Regions from separate parts of the Diplocloster hominis genome, predicted to be linked through region 2. Evidence: riboswitches for the same ligand, from Rfam matches in the RefSeq annotation. Region 2 holds a riboswitch; the other holds the start of a gene.

Region 1 (10,011 bases), on a different contig from region 2:
ATGAAGCTGAACTGTGAATTCCTGATCAGCTATCTGAACCAGATGAGCGGGGAAAAAGACTTAGGCTTTGAAAAAACCGCTCATCCCAAGACGATCGTGCTGGACTACGGCGGTCCCAATGTGGCCAAGCCTCTTCATGTAGGGCATCTGCGCTCTGCGATTATAGGAGAGAGCATCAAGAGAATCGGCCGGTTCGTGGGCCATACCATGATTGGGGACGTTCACCTGGGCGACTGGGGGCTTCAGATGGGACTGATCATAACCGAACTGAAGAAGCGTAAGCCCGCATTGGTTTACTTCGATCCCTCTTATTCAGGAGAGTATCCGGCAGAACCGCCGTTTACGATTAGCGAGCTGGAAGAGATCTATCCGGCTGCCAGCGCCCGCTCAAAAGAGGACGCGGCCTACAAGGAAGAGGCCATGGAGGCTACTTATCAGCTGCAGCACGGGAATCAGGGCTATATCGCTTTATGGAATCATATCCTGAATGTATCCGTATCAGATCTTAAGAAGAATTATGAAAAATTAAATGTGACCTTTGATCTCTGGAAAAAGGAATCCGATGCGCAGCCCTATATCCCGGACATGGTTCAATATATGAAAGACAACGGCTATGCCCACATAAGCGACGGAGCTCTGGTGGTGGACGTCAAAGAGGACAGCGATACCAAGGAGATTCCGCCCTGTATGATCCTTAAATCTGACGGCGCTTCTCTTTACAATACCACAGACCTGGCCACCATTGTAGAGCGTATGAAACTGTTCCATCCCGATGAGATCTTATATATCGTAGATAAACGCCAGGACCTTTATTTCACGCAGGTATTCCGCTGCGCGAAAAAGACAAAGCTGGTGGAAGAGGATACCAAACTTACGTTTCTGGGATTCGGGACCATGAACGGCAAGGACGGAAAGCCGTTTAAAACCAGAGAGGGCGGCGTGATGCGCCTGGAAGAACTGATCGGAGATATCAATAACCAGATGTTTCAAAAGATCAGCGAGAACAGAAACACAGCCGAAGACATCGACGCCCGGGAGACAGCCAGAATCATCGGACTCTCCGCCATCAAATATGGGGATCTGTCCAATCAGGCTTCCAAGGACTACGTCTTTGATGTGGAGCGTTTTACCTCCTTCGAAGGCGACACCGGTCCGTACATTCTATATACCATAGTGCGGATCAAGTCTATTCTGAAAAAATACACGGCGCAGGGGGGAACCCTTGAAAACCTCACAATCGGGGAACCGGCAAATGAGAGTGAAAAAAATCTGATGCTGTCCCTGACCGGATTCATCCAGGCCATCGAGACTGCCTATGCGGATCACGCGCCCCACAAAGTCTGCGCGTATATCTATGAACTGGCCAATGCCTTTAACTCCTTCTACCACGAAACCAAAATCCTGGGAGAAGAAGACCAGGTCAGAAAAGAAGGAATGCTGGCTTTACTGCTTCTGACCAGAAACGTACTGGAAACCTGTATAGACCTGCTGGGCTTCGAAGCCCCGGAACGCATGTAGACAGTTATAACAAAAGTAAGGAGAGGAACCACCGGAATGATACCTGAGAGCAGGAAAGATTTGGCTAACCTGGTGACGGAAACCACGAGGAACGTCTATGAAGATCTGACGCCCCAGTTAATAGAGCGGCTGGAACACGTGAAGCACAGCAGTGAGCTAAGCGAATCACAGAAAAACGATGAGGTCATGCTGGACATGATGGGTTATGTAAAATCCTGCACCAACGAGATTATCATCGATGTCCTGGCCCAAATATTCGGATTGGAATAAAAAAAGAAGGACGCAAGCGGGAACGAAAGATAGAATCCCGGGTGCGTCCTTAATTCATTTATGAACATAAGAGCGGAAGATGGCAGGGCGGACTAAGGGCCGGGAAGAGAGAGAACGGTGCACGCGGGCGGAACCCACGAGAGTTGCCGCCGGGTCCCGCCCGGGTGCGCCCGTTCCCTCTCTTCCCTGCTTTACTGACAGCTCTTTTACTTATTTGCAGCTCTTGAGCTGTATGATTACGCTTGATAGAGTTTTCTGTGAATGAGAACACATCATGATGGGCCGGTATCAGTTATTAGTCATTTGCTTTACATACTGCAAAGCCTTCGTCACCGGCGGAACAGACATCAGTACAACCGTTAAAAGGGCTTCCGCTCCCATATAGGAAGCATTATACAGAACAGAATACACAACCGGGTGCATAGTTTCCGGTGCATAAGAAGCGAAGAAAATAATACCTGACAGAGCCGAGCAGACAAACCGGCCGAACACACCCACGAGATACCCCAAAACCAGACCATGTTTCTTATTACTGAACAATCCGGAGAGCCCCAGAACCCCAAAAGCCAGAATATAATCCAGCAGAAGCTGCGGAAGCGTCATAATATAAGGATCGATCAGCATCTGCAGCAGCCCATAAGCCACACCGGTCATCAAGCCAACCTTCACACCATACCAGTAACCGATCAGACAGATAAACATCATACTGAACAAAGTAACCGAACCGCCCATCGGCATATCGAACAATTTCAGCATAGAAGTAACCGTCGCCAAAGCGATCGCCAGTGCAGAAAAGACGAGCTGCTTTGTCTTAATCGCATGCTGCTGCCTTTTATTCTTACCGATCAGTCCAATAGCCGCCACCAGAATAATCAGAACAGCAAACAACGCCACATATCCGGCGGCAGTCAGTTCGTAGATCATGGTACCATAGCCATCATCCACATGATTTGCAAAAAAACTCATAAAAAAACCTCCTTCGTGTAAAAACGTACAGGAGGAGTCCACTTTGGTGCTTCCCTACGCCGGTATTAACCGGATCAGGTAATGAGGGTTCATGCATAAAATGCATTGTCTCAGCCAAATGCTCCCCTAGCCGTATATCACTATCTACGGCATTATTATAGGGACACATTCAAGATTTGTCAATAGATCAAAAAAGTATCTTTCACTCCCTTCAACCGGGTCCATATGGCCTATATGAGGCCTATATGAAAGCAGTGTATCATTTTCAGGACCAATATGGTATGATGAAAACAAATTCATTTTCGCGGAAGATAAGATTAGCGGCGGAAGATAAGATTAGCTGAGGAGGACTGGTTATGTTTGATATTATTTTATATGATTTGGATGGCACTTTGACGGACCCGAGGGAAGGAATAACGAAAAGCGTGCAGTATGCGCTGAAATATTTTGGGATTGAAGAGGAGGACCTTTCGAAGCTGGAACCGTTTATCGGTCCTCCATTGAAAGAGCAGTTTATGGAGTATTGCGGCTTTGATGCGGACAAAGGGGAAGAAGCGGTATGGAAGTACAGAGAGCGGTTCTCGGTGAACGGGTGGAAAGAGAATAAGATATATCCCGGTGTAGCCGATATGCTGAGGAAGCTTTCCGAAGAGGGAAAAGTCCTGGCGGTGGCGTCATCCAAACCGACCCTCTTTGTGGAGAAAATATTGGATTATTTTGGGATTACCGGATATTTTACGGAGATCGTGGGCAGTGAGATGGACGGCAGCAGGACCCGGAAAAGTGAGGTGATCGGGGAGGTGTTTTGCCGGCTGCGGATTGATGAGAAGAATAGGGACAAGGTTGTGATGATCGGGGACCGCAAGCATGATGTGATCGGAGCCAAAGAGGCAGGAGTGGCCTCTATCGGGGTTACCTATGGATACGGCGGTTATGAAGAACTGGCCGGGGCGCATGCGGATTGGATTGTGGAATCGGTGGAAGAGCTGACGCAGCTTTTATTAAAATAAGGAGGAGCGGATGGGAAAAGAACCGGTATACGTAAGAATCTGGCAGCTGGTCTATCCGCTGGGCATCAAGTATCTGGCGGAAGCGGTGGTCACGCTGGCCGCGGCTTTTATATTCTCAGCGGCAGCACTGACTGCAGGCGAGAATGCGGGCCGGGAATATGAGCTGGTCAGAGAATACGGCAATGTGATCCTGCTGGTCAGCAATGGATTGCTGCTCCCGGTTATGTGGATGCTCTTTCGGCGGGATGAGAAGAAGGGACTGCACGAAAGGCCCCTGTATGGGAAAATTTCTGGATTCTGGGTTGTTTTGCTGGCGGTCTGCAGCTGTGTCGGATTCAACGGACTGATCGCGTTGAGCCCTCTGCCGGTCTGGTTTCCCCAGGGGAAGGAAGTCCTGAATACTCTTTACGGCGGGAATAAATGGATTGCGCTGTTGAATGTGATCGTGGCGGCTCCGTTGGCGGAAGAGCTGTTGTTCCGGGGGATTCTGTATAGCAGATTGCGGGAATGGACCGGGCGATTTAATGGAATATTATGCAGTGCATTTATTTTCGGATTACTGCACGGGAACGTTCTGCAGTTTGTCTATGCGTTTCTTCTGGGGCTTATTTTCGCTTACCTGTATGAGGTATATGGTTCCATTAAGGCGCCGGTGGCAGCGCACTGCACGGCAAACCTGTTTTCCGTTCTTATGACGGAGACACCGCTTGGGCGTGTGATGGAGAATCCGGCAGTTTCTTATCTGGCTATCGCTGCCGCCTGTGTGACAGGAGCTATGGTTTTGGTGATGATGCATGGAAAAATCAGTAAAAAGGAAGGAGAGTGCTCTATGGCAAAAGGACGCAGAAGGATGGAAAATGACCGGCTGTTGATTGAGGTGGATGATCTGGGAGCGGAACTCACCAGGATATATGATAAATATAATAAAAGAGAAATTATCTGGGAGGGAGATCCTGCTTATTGGAAGAGACACGCGCCTATTTTGTTTCCCTTTATTGGTAAGGTGAACGGTAATGTCTATCACTATCAGGGGAAGGAATATCCTTCCGGGCAGCATGGATTTGCCCGGGATTTACCATTTGAACTGAAGGATCAAGGGCCTGATTTTGTCAGCCATACACTGGAGGCCAACGATGATACGATGATGGTCTATCCGTTTTTGTTCCGGCTGAAGGTGACCCATACATTAAAAGGCAACCGGCTGAAGGTGGCGTGGAAGGTGACCAATTACGGAAACAGCACGATGTATTTCAGCGTTGGCGGGCACCCGGCATTCCGGCTGCCGGAAAATGCGGCTTTCGGCTGCGCCGGCTGGAAGATCCGGCTGGGGGAAGGAAAGCGCCCGGTGTACCGGCTTTTGAACGGGGAAGGGCTGTGTGATAGGAGTAAGACGTATCCATTGGAGCTTTCCGACGGGGTGTATACCATCGATGAGCATACCTTTGACCATGACGCGCTGATCTTCGAAGGTCAGCAGATCCAAAGAGCGGGGATTGAGTTCCCGGACGGTACGCCGTATGTGAATCTGATCTGTGAAGATTTTCCGTATATGGGGATCTGGTCGGCGAAGGGGGCCCCGTTTATCTGCCTGGAGCCCTGGTTCGGCAGGTGCGACGATGCCGGATTTACCGGGGAGCTGGCCAAAAAGACAGGTATACTGAGCCTGGGGCTGGAAGAAAGCTTCCGGGCGGAATATACGATAGAAATATGCTGATGTGCAGAAAAGAATAAAATGAGAAACGCCCCGGCTATGGGGCGTTTCTTACATTTTTATGAGGGGGGAGATAGTGAGTGTGTGATCAACTATCTGAGTATTATTATAAAAGGTAAATATGTTCAAAGTATGACCAGAGTATTAAAGAAAAAGAAAAATTCTAAAAGATTTATAAAAAATAGTAGCGCTCGAAAAAACCTCGCTGACAATTTTTTATGCATCGCACGTAAGCGGCTAAAGAACAGCCGCAAAGTGCTCATAGCGATAAAAAATAGTAGCGCTCGAAAAAACCTCAAGTGCTCATAGCGATAAAATTAAATAAATTGATTTCGAGGTCTGAATCAACTATACTAAGACTATAACATGAAATGAGGAGGTACAAAACATGCCATTTTTTACGGAATATCTGAAAATCTTAATTATTGCGGCTGTAGTGATTCTAGTGCTCCTGATTGTGGTAGCCGGTTATAAGAAGGCGCCGCCGGATACAGCATTTATCATATCAGGCCTGCGCAAGAAGACTGTGATCGGGAAGGCCAGTGTAAAACTGCCGTTCCTGGAAAGACTGGATACCTTAAGTCTGAAACTGATCGCCATCGATGTCAAGACAACCAATGCGGTTCCCACGGCCGATTATATCAATATCCAGGTGGACGCTGCGGTTAATATAAAGATCAGCAGTGAACCAACCAGACTGAAACAGGCTGCAGAAAACTTCCTGAACCAGAAGACCGATTACATAGCGGCCATCGCCCGTGAAGTTTTGGAAGGAAATATGCGTGAAATCGTGGGACGTATGCGTCTGGAAGAGATGGTCAGTGACCGGCAGAAGTTCGCTGAGCTGGTAAAGGAAAATGCGGAGCCGGACCTGGCGGCCATGGGCCTTGATATCGTAAGCTTTAATGTGCAGAATTTTACCGATAATAATGGAGTGATTGATGACCTGGGAATCGACAATATCTCCCAGATCAAGAAAAAAGCAGCCATAGCCAAGGCGGAGGCCGACAAAGAGATCGCGGTGGCAAAAGCGCAGGCGGACCGGGAAGCCAATGACGCCCGTGTGAATGCCCAGCGCGAGATTGCGAAAAAGAACAACGAGCTGGCGCTCCAACAGGCCGAACTTCAGAAAATCGCCGACACCAAAAAGGCTGAGGCGGACGCTGCCTATAAGATCCAGGAGCAGGAACAGCGCAAGACCATAGAGATCGCCACCGCCGAGGCAAGCATCGCGAAGCAGGAAAAAGAAGTGATCTTAAAACAGCGGGAAGCAGAGGTTATGGAAAAATCCCTGGATGCCCAGATAAAGAAAAAAGCGGAAGCCGAGAAGTTCGGAAGAGAAAAAGAGTCGGACGCGGAGCTGTACGCCCGTCAGAAGAAAGCGGAAGCCGAGAAATTCGAACGGGAAAAGGAAGCGGAAGCCCTAAAGGCCACCGCCCAGGCTGACCGGTATGCAAAAGAACAGGCGGCAGGCGGTATCCGTATGGTTGGTGAAGCGGAGGCGGAGGCTATCCGGGCCAAAGGCCTTGCGGAAGCGGAGGCGATGGAAAAGAAAGCGGAGGCCTATCAGAAATACAACAAAGCGGCAATGGCCGAAATGCTGATCAATGTATTGCCGGAGATAGCAGGTAAGATCGCGGAGCCGCTCACACAGATCGATAAGATCACCATCATCGAGGGAAGCAACGGGGACGGTGTCGGTAATGTGGCAGGCAATGTCCCGGTCGTAATGTCCAAGATGTTCGAGAGCCTGAAGGAAACGGTGGGGATAGATCTGGCGGAAATCGTGAAGGCGGATTCCTACGATGCAAAAGTCAACCGCAATGTGAACATCACCGGACTGGAGGAGGCGGATTCCCAGACCAAGGGAGCCGTAGCCGGAGCGGTACTGAAAGAATAATTCGGTGAAATGATGAAAATTGCGGTAATCGATGACGACGTGTATATTGGAGATATGCTGGAAGAACTGCTGTGCCGGGAAGGCTACCAGGTCCTGCGGGCGTATTCCGGCACGGAGGCGCTGCTGCTGATTCGGAATATCAGGCCGGATCTGATCCTTCTGGATCTGATGCTGCCGGGCCTTGGCGGAGAGGACGTTCTTGCGCAGATCAGGGGGATACCGGTGATCATTCTGAGCGCAAAGGCGGATGTCCAGGATAAAGTGAAGCTGCTTCTGGGCGGGGCTGCGGACTATGTTACAAAACCATTTGACACCCAAGAGCTGCTGGCGAGAATTTCAGTGCAGCTAAGAGATGCGGCGCCGCGCGTGTGCCATCCGTTCCTGACCTTTGAGGACCTGACGCTCCATATGGATACGCATCAGGTCCGGCAGGGGGCTCATATAATCAGACTGACTAAGACGGAATATGCCATTTTAAAACTGCTGATGCAGAATCCGGGGCAGGTCATAACAAAGTCGCAGATCCTGGAACGGATCGCGGAGGATACCCCGGACTGTATGGAAAGTTCGCTGAAAGTCCACATCAGCAACCTGCGGAAAAAACTGCGGGAATACAGTGATAAGGACTATATTGAGGCTGTCTGGGGAATCGGGTTTAAAATGCAGGAGCCCGAATCTTAACTGTTTCTTTACGAATTCCTTAACCGGTTTCTTGACTCCTGACTGTTATGATACCGGTATCAAACGTAAGGAGGCAAAAACGATGGAATATGTTTTGACAACCGATGGCCTGACCAAGCAATACCGTAATTTTAAGGCGCTGCATGATCTCAATATGCATGTGGAAAAGGGTGCCATCTATGGATTTGTGGGCCGCAACGGCGCAGGTAAGACAACATTAATCCGGTTGGTGTGCGGCTTGCAGGAGCCGACACGGGGAGAATACACGCTGTATGGCAGAAAGAATACACATAACGACGTAAGCCGTGCGCGCCGGAGAATGGGGGCGGTGGTGGAGACGCCGTCGGTCTACATGGAGCTGACTGCGGAAGAAAATATCAGGGAGCAATACCGCGTGCTGGGGCTGCCGGATTTTGGCGGGGTATCAGAGCTTCTGAAGCTGGTGGGTCTTTCCGATACCGGCAACAAAAAAACGAAGAATTTTTCACTGGGTATGCGTCAGCGGCTGGGAATCGCCATCGCCCTGGCGGGAGATCCTGACTTCCTGGTGCTGGATGAGCCGGTGAACGGCCTGGATCCCCAGGGAATCATAGAGATCCGGGAGCTGATCCTGAAGCTCAACCGGGAACACCAGATTACATTTCTCATCTCCAGCCACATTCTGGACGAACTATCAAGACTGGCTACCCATTACGGCTTCATCGACAACGGACATATGGTAAAAGAAATCGATGCGGAAGAACTGGAGGCGGCCTGCCGCAAATGTATGCGTCTGAAGGTGACGGATGCCGCTGTCCTGGCACGGGTGCTGGACCGTATGGGGCTGGAATATGCGATTCTGGATGAGGAGCAGGCCGATATTTTCGGCAGCGTGAATATCACGAAGCTTGCGGTAGCACTGGACGCGGAACATTGCGAGATCACCTCGCTTCACGAACACGATGAATCCCTGGAGAGCTATTATGTGAGCCTGATGGGAGGTGACAGCCATGAATAAGCTGTTAAATGCCAATTTCAGCAGGCTTTTCAAAAGCAGAATATTTTTTGTGTGTGCCGGTTTTATGGCAATCTATGCGGTTGCGGCCTGCCTGTTCTGTTCTTATTACGGAATAGGAGTCGTGGTCGACATGCTGCTTCTAAGCGGTTATGGGCTGGGAGGCGTGATTACGGTAGCCGGTTTTGTAATGGCAGTGCTGTGCAGTGTTTTCATCGGAACTGAGTACAGTGACGGTACGATCCGCAACAAGCTGGTCGTGGGGCATGGCCGGGTGCAGATCTATCTGGCTAATTTTATTACCTGCGCCATAACCGGTATCGTGCTGAATCTGATCTACGGTATCCTCATCTGTGCCGTCGGGATACCGATATTCGGCGGCTTCCAGGTGCCGACTGATACTCTGCTCGCTATGATCCTGGCAGGATTGCTGGTCATGGTGTCCTACGCCGCTATTTTTACCCTGTTCACCATGCTGCTGGCAAACAAGACGACGGCATCCATTATCAACCTGATCGGTGTGGTGGTTATCATGTGTTTGTGCACCTATCTGATCATGCGGCTGGCGGAGCCTGAGATTACAGAACTCTACAATATGGTCGATGGGGAATATGTAGTGACCAGAGGACCAAACCCTTATTATATAGAAGGATTTAAAAGAACTGTGGGCCAGTTTGTGATCGACCTGTTACCTTCGGGCCAGTCCCTTCAGCTCTCCAGAATGAGCGCCCTTTATTACTGGCCGCTTTTGTTATACTCCCTGGGGGTGATTCTGGTCACGAATACGGTGGGGATTCTGGCATTTCGAAAAAAAGATCTGAAATAAAGGAGAACCAATGGATATCTGGTTATATGCCCTGTGCGGGATACTCATAATGATTATCGTGCTGCTGATCCTCTATATCCTGCAAATGAAAAAGGCAGTAAATGAAATCTGTGAAGAGTTTGCCGACAGGGTAAA
Region 2 (10,011 bases):
GCAGGCCAGGGGATTAAAAGGCTGATAGATCAAATAGAAAAAGAGGCGGATGTGTTTTTGCTGTCAGCAAAAGCGCATCCGCCATTAGTCTGCATACTTTCTAATTGTAACTTAATTCCCATTTGTACAGAAGTATGCTTCCGCCTTCGTCCTGCAGATAAAACATCTGAGAATCTGATAGACAAAATCCAAGGGAACGGAATCCCTGATCAAGTAAATCGTAACTATAATATGGTATTGTTTCATACACGGAATCAACGGTATCAAAAATATAGAAATAAAATGGTGTATACAAAACAATATATCTGTTTGCCTCACCGGCATGTTTTGCGCCTATTATATTGTTGCCCTGAATGATTTGCGAAATGGTACTTGGATAGATATCATTACCGATTCTTTTATAAATTTTACCGGATTCTCTTGAGCCATCATAAAAATCATATTCAGATTGTATAATATGATGGGAATCTCCCGACAGAAAAAGGGATTTTCGTTCCGGTTGAAGGACAAATGATTTGTTTTGGTCTTTCAAGCTATAATAATAGATCGATGAGCTGCCTCCGGTATCCAGTAATTCGTGATCCAAAGTTAAAACTTCATAATAAAATCCGTCCTTATCCATAGAACCCGCTCCGATAATAAAGCTGCCACTTGCCATCGAGGTTTCCTGATCAAAGGAACATGCTGTTTCTTCAATCAAACTCACCAGACCGTCGTCCATACATATAGTTTTCAAAAAACAATGGCTATCTGTTTCGTATGAAAGCAGCAGATACCCAGGCATAGCTGTAAGATGATACGCATAAACAGGTTCCTCATGTGAGGATTGATAGAGAGTCTTATTTCCACTTTTCGAAAGTTCCATAATCTTAATATCTGTCCCTTTTTCTACGGTATTGGAACCTATTAGACCCAGATATACTTTTTGATTCTCTACACCACAATATTTCCAATAAGAGTATCCATTGAATGAAAACAGAATATTTGAGCCGGGGGATTCTGCTGTATAATTATCTATTAAACATATCTCAATATCACCTGTGCCGGTTTCCGGATCAATTTTCCCATGGTTCTCATAATATAAACAGTCACCATCCACACCGATTAGACTAGTATTATCATTTAGAATACCTGTCAAATTGAAGGACGATTTATTCAACTGATAGGATAGTTTGAAATTTTCCAATTCTGTTGAATTTGCAGTAATGTCTTCATAAACAGGTTTCTTACTGATAGAAATGCTTTTTTGTGTACAACCTCCGCAACTGGAAATAAGTAATATGGATATCAGCAAACAGATACTATCTTTTCTCACATGATCAACTCCTTAATATATCATTGCATGTCGGAAGTGATCCGCATTTGCTTTATATAATCCGTTTCTGCTATACCAATAATGTCCAAAGTATGATGGATGTGGATCCGCTATACGCACTTGATTCTCAGCAACCCTGAAGCCACTTGTACAAATATAATGTCCACTAGTCTTATAAGGAAATTCAGATACGCTGTTCGTATTAATATCCAAAACTGTCGGATAATGCGCACTAATCCCGGTACGTATCCGATTGAACCATGTTAGCGAATCGCCAGGTATCTCAGCCATAACATAATAAGAACTTCCGATACAACTATTAATAACGGGTGCGATTCTAGTCATATCTGTACCACGGTTATCCCCTGTCTCAACTGTATTTAACAATCCAGCATAATATGATTGTATATTAGAATTTCCATTTTTATACTGTACAACTTGTTTTACTGTAGCAGGGCCGCAATAATAATTATTTTCTTGCCGATAACATATCATGCTTAAAAGTTCTTCATTTGTTTTTGCCTGTTGATAAATAGATCTATCTTTTTGAGCTATTTTATTTAAATCCGCTTGGGTAGGATTATAAGGTTGGGCACCTTCTTCGATAGTTAGATCACCATTGATAGAATCAGATTCAGTAGCATAAATATTTATGTTAAATGCTAAAGTTAAAACTACAGATATAAGTAATAGGATTGATTTTTTTATCATATGTATTCCTCCCTCTTGAATCGGATACCTTAAGATAAAATGGATAACGTCCATTCATATTTTTTAACTAGTCCAACATAGTTTTGCTTAATTCACAACCAAAACATTGGAATCACCTCTTACTAGTTTTTATAAGTGTATATAGTATCCATAAATCAAGAATATTGTACATAGGTAAACTTTTGGAAATTTAATATCATATAATTAATTATAATATATAACAAAATTGATCCGAAGTGCGTGTTTGTCCTATATTTAATCAAATCTGCCCTTAATATAATTAAGAAACCGATTGAAAGTTGTGTCTAGAAAAAATGGGTTTTATTACTATCTAAAACCAAAATCCAATTAAAAAAACCATCTGAATGAGATGGTTCTTTGCCTTACGGTAAAGTGATAATATTAAGTTTTCCTAAGAACCCATTCATGAAATGCCTGGATACTGTCTGTAATACCTGGATACTGCCTGTTTTAGAGACAACGTATCATAGGATTATCCAGATGCAGATCCGGCGTTACAGGGACTGGCAGCGGCAGGGCAGCGGGCAGCGGCTCCTGTGTGTGTTCACAGCTCTGCCAGCAAAGTTCCCATGCGCAGCTGATCTCCGCAGCCGCATCGTTCTGCCGCGCCCCAAGCAGCATCCGGGCAAACACCGGACCAGTGATCAGACAGCGCAAAGACTTCACCGAGAGCTTATATACCACATCCGTACCGTGCAGCCACAGAGTCATTTCCCGGTCGAACCAGAGGGAATGTACCAGGCCCCGGCCGAGGGCCGTGTGCTCATCGGCCAGTCCCAGAAGCAATGTGGAGCCATTACCTGTGAGAAGAGAGGGGCAGGCGAACGTCACCGGGCCGGATGGTTGGACCGGACAGGGAACCTGGAGGTATCCCGCGCAGTTACCCGGTTCCAGCAGTTTTAGTATCTCACGTGGAAGTTCCTTTTTCTCATACAACTGAAACATAGTCATCCAACCTTTCCAGATCACTGTCGGGATGATTTCCGCAGTGCTTATAATCATCATTGGTACAGTACAGACCGTATTCCCTTCGGATATCGTGGAGCCCTCTGGCGAGTCGGATGTAGTAGTCAAGCGGGGGCATTTTCTGATATCCCAGTCTGGAATACCTGTGGGGCCGCCAGATGGTACTCAGGAAAATGACTCCGTTCTCAGCGAAGAACTCACAAGCCTGGAAATTGGATTCCAGGGCTTCCTCTACGGTTTTAAATCCATTTGGGGAAGCCAGCTCGGCGCCGGCCACCACCTGCGTGCATACCTTACCTTTTCCGAAGATTTCCACGGCATCCACCGTACGGCGGATCCATTCGTTCCGGCCAACATATTTTTCCTTGCCGGGACACAGGAGGGGGAAGAGCGTCTCATCCCAGATTTCAATATTCGGACAATATGCAGTCAGTCCGGTCTGTCCGTACAGGCGGCGCAGCTGTGTTTTCGTGTAGGCCGGCGCCATCAGCTGACTGGAAAAGCGTCCGCTGAAATTACGGCCGATCGCCTGTAAGATCCGGATATAACGGTCTACCTCATCATCGAAAGGATGCCCGCCGCCAAAATCTGAGCCGCCGGATAAGAAAATTTCAGAAAAACGGCCGGGCTCCCGGATCGCTTCCCTTACTGTTTCATAAATATCTTCACAGTCCGCCTCCCCGTGGTTGTCCCCGCCTGTAAAAAACGCGCAGAACCCGCACTGATGGCCTCCCTCCCAGAAGCGGCAGCGCTCGTATGCAGTCAGAATCAGCTTCTGGGCGCGGATGTCCACCAAGGATTCCATCGGTGTTCCGCGGCTGGTTACTTTTCCAAAAAAAGCGGGCCTGGGAACAAAGTCTACCGTATCCAGGACATCTTCCCCGTCTTTTAACAGGAATTCCTCCCGGTCGGGGTCCCAATCCACGAGATAGGGCGCGTCGAAGGTTTCACCATAATTAATATACACATTACTGGCATCCCGCAATAGAATCGCACCGGGCATCGCTTTGTCCGCCGGCCGGCCCTGAAAATGAATACCGAAGGATTCTACCTTACCGAAATTGTAAAGCGGGGTCTGCAGTTGATCCAGCGCCCGGTCACTGAGCAGAACACCGTCGCAGAGCATACTCAGTTTGAGAATTACGAAGGGAGACAGATTCGGATAAGCCGCACAGGTGTCCTCCAAAAGCTCCCGTTTTGTTTTATACATAAAAGCTCCTTTTAGATTGAATTTAAATAAAGAGTGTGTAAATAAAGAGTGTGTAAATAAAGAGTGTGCTTCACTTATAAGAAAACCAACCCTGCGGTCAGAAATCCTGTTGTACCAAGAAGGAAAAGGATGTCCACGGCCCGTAGCGGCACGCAAAACGCGACTGCCCGGGGAACGCCTCCCTCGAAGCCGCGGGACTCCATAGCCATAGCCAGACTTTCTGAGCGTTCCAGGGCATGGACCAGCATGGGGAAAATCCTTTTTGGAGAAAATGCGGAAGCCTTGATCCCCCGTACCTTCAGCGCGGCGCCAACTGTGGCGTATTCACTTCGAATCGTGGGAAAGAAATGATAAGCCGCAAGAATGCCATACGCAAATTTGGGCGGCAGGTGAAACTGCTGCATCAGGCTCATAACCAGTTCCATGGAATTCGTAGTGAAGGCAAAAAGCATACCCAGCCCTCCAAAGGCCATAATACGTGACGCCAGTTTCAAGGCCGTAGACCAGGAAGTGGCGTAAAGAGTCCGCTGATCGACCATGCGCACGGCAATCTCTGCCTCCTCAGAGGAGGAAAAAAACAATCCTGTCATGAACATACCGGCAGCAGTCAGCAGAAAAGGCAGAAGAGCAAGCAGCAGACGCCGGCGGTTTACTCCTGGGGTAAGGAAAGTAACCGTCAGGGCAGTGAGCGCGACCAGAATGTTCAGCGTGGTACAATAGGTCAATGACAGCAGCAGGGAGGCAATGATCAGGGTCAGCAGTTTAAAACCCGGATTTAGTTTCGTCATAGTGAATTCCCCTTTCAGCGGCGTAATGATCCAGATCATCGGTTGACATCGGTGTGAGCCTGCCGTCCTCCAGCAGCAGGATCTGATTGGCGAACGCCCGGGCCAAAGCCAGATCGTGGGTGGCGATGACAGCGGTCAGGCCCTGCCTGACCCGCTGGTTCAAAAGCTTCAGAATCTTGCGGCTGGAACGTTCATCCTGGGCGTAAGTGGGTTCATCCAGCAGCAGCAACGGCCGGTCCCCGGCCAGCATAGACAAAAGGGCCAGCCGGCGCTGCTGTCCCTGGCTTAAGGAATAGGGAGATACTTCCTTAAGAGACAGCAGCCCGAATTCATCCAGCAGATCCTCCGCCCGTTTCTGAAGAACGGCAGCGTCAGCGCCAGGATCGATTACACGCAGGGTAGTCAGCACCTCTTCCTGAACCGATAGTGTGAGAAACTGAAACCTGGGATTCTGGAATACCAGTCCCGCCCGGCCGTCTACCAGCAGTTCTCCTTTGTATTTGCCCACTCCGGCCAGTGCGCATAAGAGGGTGGTTTTTCCGCTGCCATTCTGCCCAATCAGAGCCGTAACGCTGCCTTTTTTCAGCTGGAAGGTGAGGCCGTCGATTACAGTTTCCTTTTCATACTTAAGAGCCAGGTCTTTGGCACGGACGATAGCGGGAGAGCAGGGGGCGGTCTCAGGCGGTGTAATGCCGGTAAGCCAGTGATTATCCAGAAACAGTCCGTGTCTGTCGAACAGTTCGCGATAGGATTCCAACTGATCCGGCAGAAGATTATCATTTACCAGTGTTCCCTGCCCGTCCATCAGAGCGATCCGGCTGATAAAAGAGCGCCAGCAGCCGGGATTATGGTCCACGATCAAAAGGGTAAGCCCCTGCTGGTTCAACTCTTTTAGTTTTTCTGCCAGATGAACACAGGCGGCAGGGTCCAGATTGGCAAACGGTTCGTCCAGCACGAGAATCCGGGCGCCGGTGGCCAGAGAGGTGGCCAGGGCCAGCTTCTGTTTGGTTCCGCCGGATAAGGTATGGATGGGGGCTGCGCCGATTGCTTCTAGCCCTGAGAAATGAAGCAGTTCCCGCATCCGCTCCTGCAGATCGCCCTCATAATTCATATTCTCCAGTGCGAACAGAATCTCATGATCCGGCCGCCCCATACAGAACTGGTTATCTGGATTTTGAAACAGGATGGAAATCTCCTGAGCCCGTTTGCTGGGCGGCATCTGTGAGACGGGACGGCCATCGATCAGGATCTCTCCTTCCAGACTGCCCGCGTACTCCGGGTACAGGCCCGCCAGACAATAGGCCAGGGTACTCTTACCGCAGCCGGAAGGTCCCATGAGAAGGACCGCCTCACCCTGATCCACATGAAAAGACAGACTCTCGAACACAGGCCCGGCCTGGGCCCCATAGCGGAAAGTCAGATTCCGGCAGGAGAGGATCGGACGGCTGCTATGCATGTGCTCTTCCCAGCGCATAGCTCTTAAGCAGCCCTGTTTTCGCCAGACCATCACCCATCAGTTTGCACAGGATACCGGCGAAGAGGACAGAGCTGACCAGACGGATCAGGAACATTACGATCAGCAGCTTCACAGACAGCAGCCCATATCCGGAGCGGACAAAGCTCCACAAAAAGCTGGTGATACAACAGCCTGCAGCGGCCAGATTCATAGTAAGGGCGTCAAATTTTTTATAACGCCAACCCGCAAAGACAAGTTCGCCGCCTGCGCCCTGGATTATTCCGGCCACGATTACCATAGGTCCGTACATATTTCCCATCAGCACTTCGATCAGAGCGGCAAGAACCTCAGAGACGATGGCAACGCCGGGTTTCTGAAGGATATAAGCGGCCAGGGTGGAAGCCATGAACCAGACGCCAAAGACAATCTCATTGGCCAGAGGCGCCAGGCCAAAAGGGGTCAGGGCAGTGCTTAAGAAAGAGGCCAGATACACCCCGGCCAGATAGACGACACCGAATACAATGCAGAGCATTGCGACAAAAATTACTTCGTGAAGCTTCCATTTAAATTTACTCATGTTTCCATTCCTCCTAAAGATATACCAAAATTTTATAAATCTTCTTCCAAATCTTCTTCCTTTGTGGGACTGTTGACCGAAATCGTAAAGTGCAGAATATAGTGCGGTACCGCCTGTTCCATCCGATGACAGACATTTTCCAGAAAATCAAAAATCTGATGGATATCCCCGGAAATCCTGGTCGCATAATGAATCGACTGCGGATGCAGCCCCGCGTCTTCCGCCATATGATAGACACCGGCGATATGATCGATATAATCACTGACGCCCATGGGATAAAGAGCCAGCTTACAAAGCGCCGGAAACCCTTTCTCCCTGACCTGCGAGTTAGGAGCTGGGCCGTCAAAGCTCAGCAGGCTGTCGCCATCGCAGTCACCGGGACATCCTTTGGAAAATTGCCCTTCCATCGCCATATGGATGCCGGGCTTAAATGCATGGACAAAAAGCCCCCGCACAGCGTCCACTACATAGGGCAGGCGCCCCCGATATACCGTAGACAGGGCATCCGACTCACTCCATACTGCGGAAGTGTCGGTGTATGTAAGCGCCCCCAGAATAATCGGCACAAAATCACGATCCATCGGATACAGGGAAAAACGGCAGCCCGAAATATCCAGACCGGTTCCCCTCCCGGACCACGGCAGATCCTGCCCGCCACAACAGCAAGATTGTTGCATCACACATCATCCTTTCCCAATTAAATTAAGTTCTAAAGGTAAAAAAATATAAAATAAAAAAGGATGGCATTTTCCGCAAGAAAACACCATCCTTTAATATCAAGGTATAATAATACGATGTTTTAGAATTGCTTCCCTACGCTGGTACTAACCAAATCAGGTTCAAAGGGTCAGAATTAAATCTTCTCAGCTCCGAAGAGTTCCCCTAGAATTCTAATTAAAATTATAAAATTGTATGGCAACAAATATACGCTGTTCTCCACATGTTGTCAAGAACTAAAAAAAGTACAAGAATGATACGGTCCGCTTATTTTACATGATAAACATAGGAACTTTTCCTGGGCTTAGCTGCCGGCTCGGCACCATCCACATATCCAACAATACAATGCCCGATTCCCTCATAATCGCCCTCAATCCCCCAGTCCTTCAGCAATGCCTTTCCCTCCGGACTGTCGAACTCCTCCTTAGCCCTGTGAATCCAGCAGCTGCCAAGCCCCAGATCATGAGCCGCCAGCATCATATTTCCCATCACGAGGCTGCCGTCATATAGATAAGTCGAACGTTTCCGGTCTGCCAATACGACCAGAACTGCAGGCGCTCCATAGAAAGGGTCCGTCCCGGTCCCCATAATACCTGCATTCATACGGGACAGCCGGTCCCGGATATTTTTATTCGTCACTGCAACAATAATCGGGGACTGGGCACCCATACCGGTAGCCGCATAAGTCCCGGCTTCCACAATCTGATCCAGCAGTTCATCCGGAACTATATCCGGCTTATAAGAGCGAATACTTCTTCTGGTTAAAATAGCATCCATAACCTGACTCATGGCAATACCTCCTGATTCGAATCCATGTATGATAGAAACAACGGTGTAAAACAACAGTGGGAGAATTCTCACTTATTTCGTTAAAATTCAATATCTTAATTATAATACAATCTCACATATTTTCAAGATGATCATAGCAGAAAGGACTGGAGTAAGCATAGCTGAAAATATTAGAACAAAAAGAAGGAAACGAAAGGATTATAGTTTCCCCTGGGATTCACTGATAAAAAATAGTAGCGCTCGAAAATACCTCGCTGACTATTTTTCATGCATCGCACATAAGCGGCTATAATACAGCCGCAAGTGCTCATAGCAATAAAAAATAGTAGCGCTCGAAAATACCTCGCTGACTATTTTTCATACATCGTACATAAGCGGCTATAATACAGCCGCTAAGTGCTCACAGCTATAAAAAATTGCGGAGGTGATTACACAAATAGGAAGTATGGGATGTAAGGAAATATAAAATAGTAATAATTACTATTACTGTGATTAAGTCACAGAACTATGAGATGCAAGATGGTAAAATAAAACAAAAAGGAGGTAAGAGATAATGAAAACGTATGTATGTACAATCTGCGGCTTCATCTATGAAGAGGCCGGAGGCATCCCGAATGCAGGAATAGCACCGGGAACCAGGTGGGATGAGTTGCCGGCGGACTGGGTATGCCCGTTGTGTGGAGCGGCAAAATCAGAATTCAGGGAACAGGGAGCCGTCCCTACCGCAGCAAAACCAGCTACTGTGATAGAGATGGACCAAGACAGGAAAGAGCTTTCCCCATTAGAAATGAGTGCGTTGTGTTCCAATCTGGCAAAAGGATGCGAAAAGCAGTATAAAGCCCGGGAAGCAGCCTTGTTTACGGAGCTCGCCCAATACTTTAAGGCTGGTTCTGCCCCTGCAGAGGAAGCGCAGACGAAGAATCTAATATCCCTCATTGAAAAAGATCTGGAGGAAAGATTCCCTTTGGCTAATGCAGCATCTGCCGATGCAGAAGACCGTGGCGCATTGCGTGCGCTGGTATGGAGCGAAAAAGTGACCCGTATCCTAAAATCCCTTTTGGCCCGATATGAAAAAGAGGGGGATGCCATGCTGGAGAACACAGGCGTGTATGTATGCACGATCTGTGGGTTTGTATACATTGGGGATACTCCCCCGCAGATATGCCCGGTATGTAAAGTTCCGAATTGGAAATTTGAAAAAGTAGAAGGGAGGGCATCCTGATGACGAAACAATACGCAGTTAGAAATATACGGTTATGCACCAAGGATTGTCTGTGCCTCTATGTCTGTCCGACCGGTGCAACAGATACGGAGAACAGCATCATAGATGTCAATAAATGTATTGGATGTGGAATATGCAGGGATGCCTGCCCATCCGGCGCTATTTCTATGGTACCGGTGGAACTTCCGCCCCAGCAGGGTCATGCCGAGGCGGTTACAACGGCGCTCCGGGCCATTATG

What was found. Region 2 has a riboswitch for thiamine pyrophosphate ahead of ABC831_RS14680 (YkoF family thiamine/hydroxymethylpyrimidine-binding protein). Riboswitches for the same ligand answer to the same signal wherever they lie in the genome.
Region 1: another riboswitch for thiamine pyrophosphate. It lies ahead of thiT (energy-coupled thiamine transporter ThiT); the one in region 2 lies ahead of ABC831_RS14680 (YkoF family thiamine/hydroxymethylpyrimidine-binding protein).

The regions. Positions count from the first base shown of each region.
Region 1 is NZ_JAWDIY010000005.1:122,835-132,845, forward strand. It holds gene argS (arginine--tRNA ligase) at 1-1,518, shown strand, start outside; gene ABC831_RS06530 (hypothetical protein) at 1,555-1,788, shown strand; gene thiT (energy-coupled thiamine transporter ThiT) at 2,077-2,754, opposite strand; TPP riboswitch at 2,789-2,892, opposite strand; gene ABC831_RS06540 (HAD hydrolase-like protein) at 3,111-3,764, shown strand; gene ABC831_RS06545 (aldose epimerase family protein) at 3,775-5,478, shown strand; gene ABC831_RS06550 (flotillin family protein) at 5,864-7,375, shown strand; gene ABC831_RS06555 (response regulator transcription factor) at 7,385-8,056, shown strand; gene ABC831_RS06560 (ATP-binding cassette domain-containing protein) at 8,139-9,053, shown strand; gene ABC831_RS06565 (ABC-2 transporter permease) at 9,046-9,876, shown strand; gene ABC831_RS06570 (sensor histidine kinase) at 9,887-10,011, shown strand, end outside.
Region 2 is NZ_JAWDIY010000015.1:41,446-51,456, forward strand. It holds gene ABC831_RS14640 (kinase to dihydroxyacetone kinase) at 1-25, shown strand, start outside; gene ABC831_RS14645 (hypothetical protein) at 101-1,315, opposite strand; gene ABC831_RS14650 (C39 family peptidase) at 1,328-2,026, opposite strand; gene ABC831_RS14655 (hypothetical protein) at 2,498-2,992, opposite strand; gene ABC831_RS14660 (radical SAM protein) at 2,976-4,223, opposite strand; gene ABC831_RS14665 (energy-coupling factor transporter transmembrane component T family protein) at 4,298-5,011, opposite strand; gene ABC831_RS14670 (ABC transporter ATP-binding protein) at 4,986-6,467, opposite strand; gene ABC831_RS14675 (ECF transporter S component) at 6,460-7,044, opposite strand; gene ABC831_RS14680 (YkoF family thiamine/hydroxymethylpyrimidine-binding protein) at 7,077-7,721, opposite strand; TPP riboswitch at 7,838-7,938, opposite strand; gene ABC831_RS14685 (nitroreductase) at 8,029-8,550, opposite strand; gene ABC831_RS26545 (rubredoxin) at 9,104-9,772, shown strand; gene ABC831_RS14700 (rubredoxin-like domain-containing protein) at 9,772-10,011, shown strand, end outside.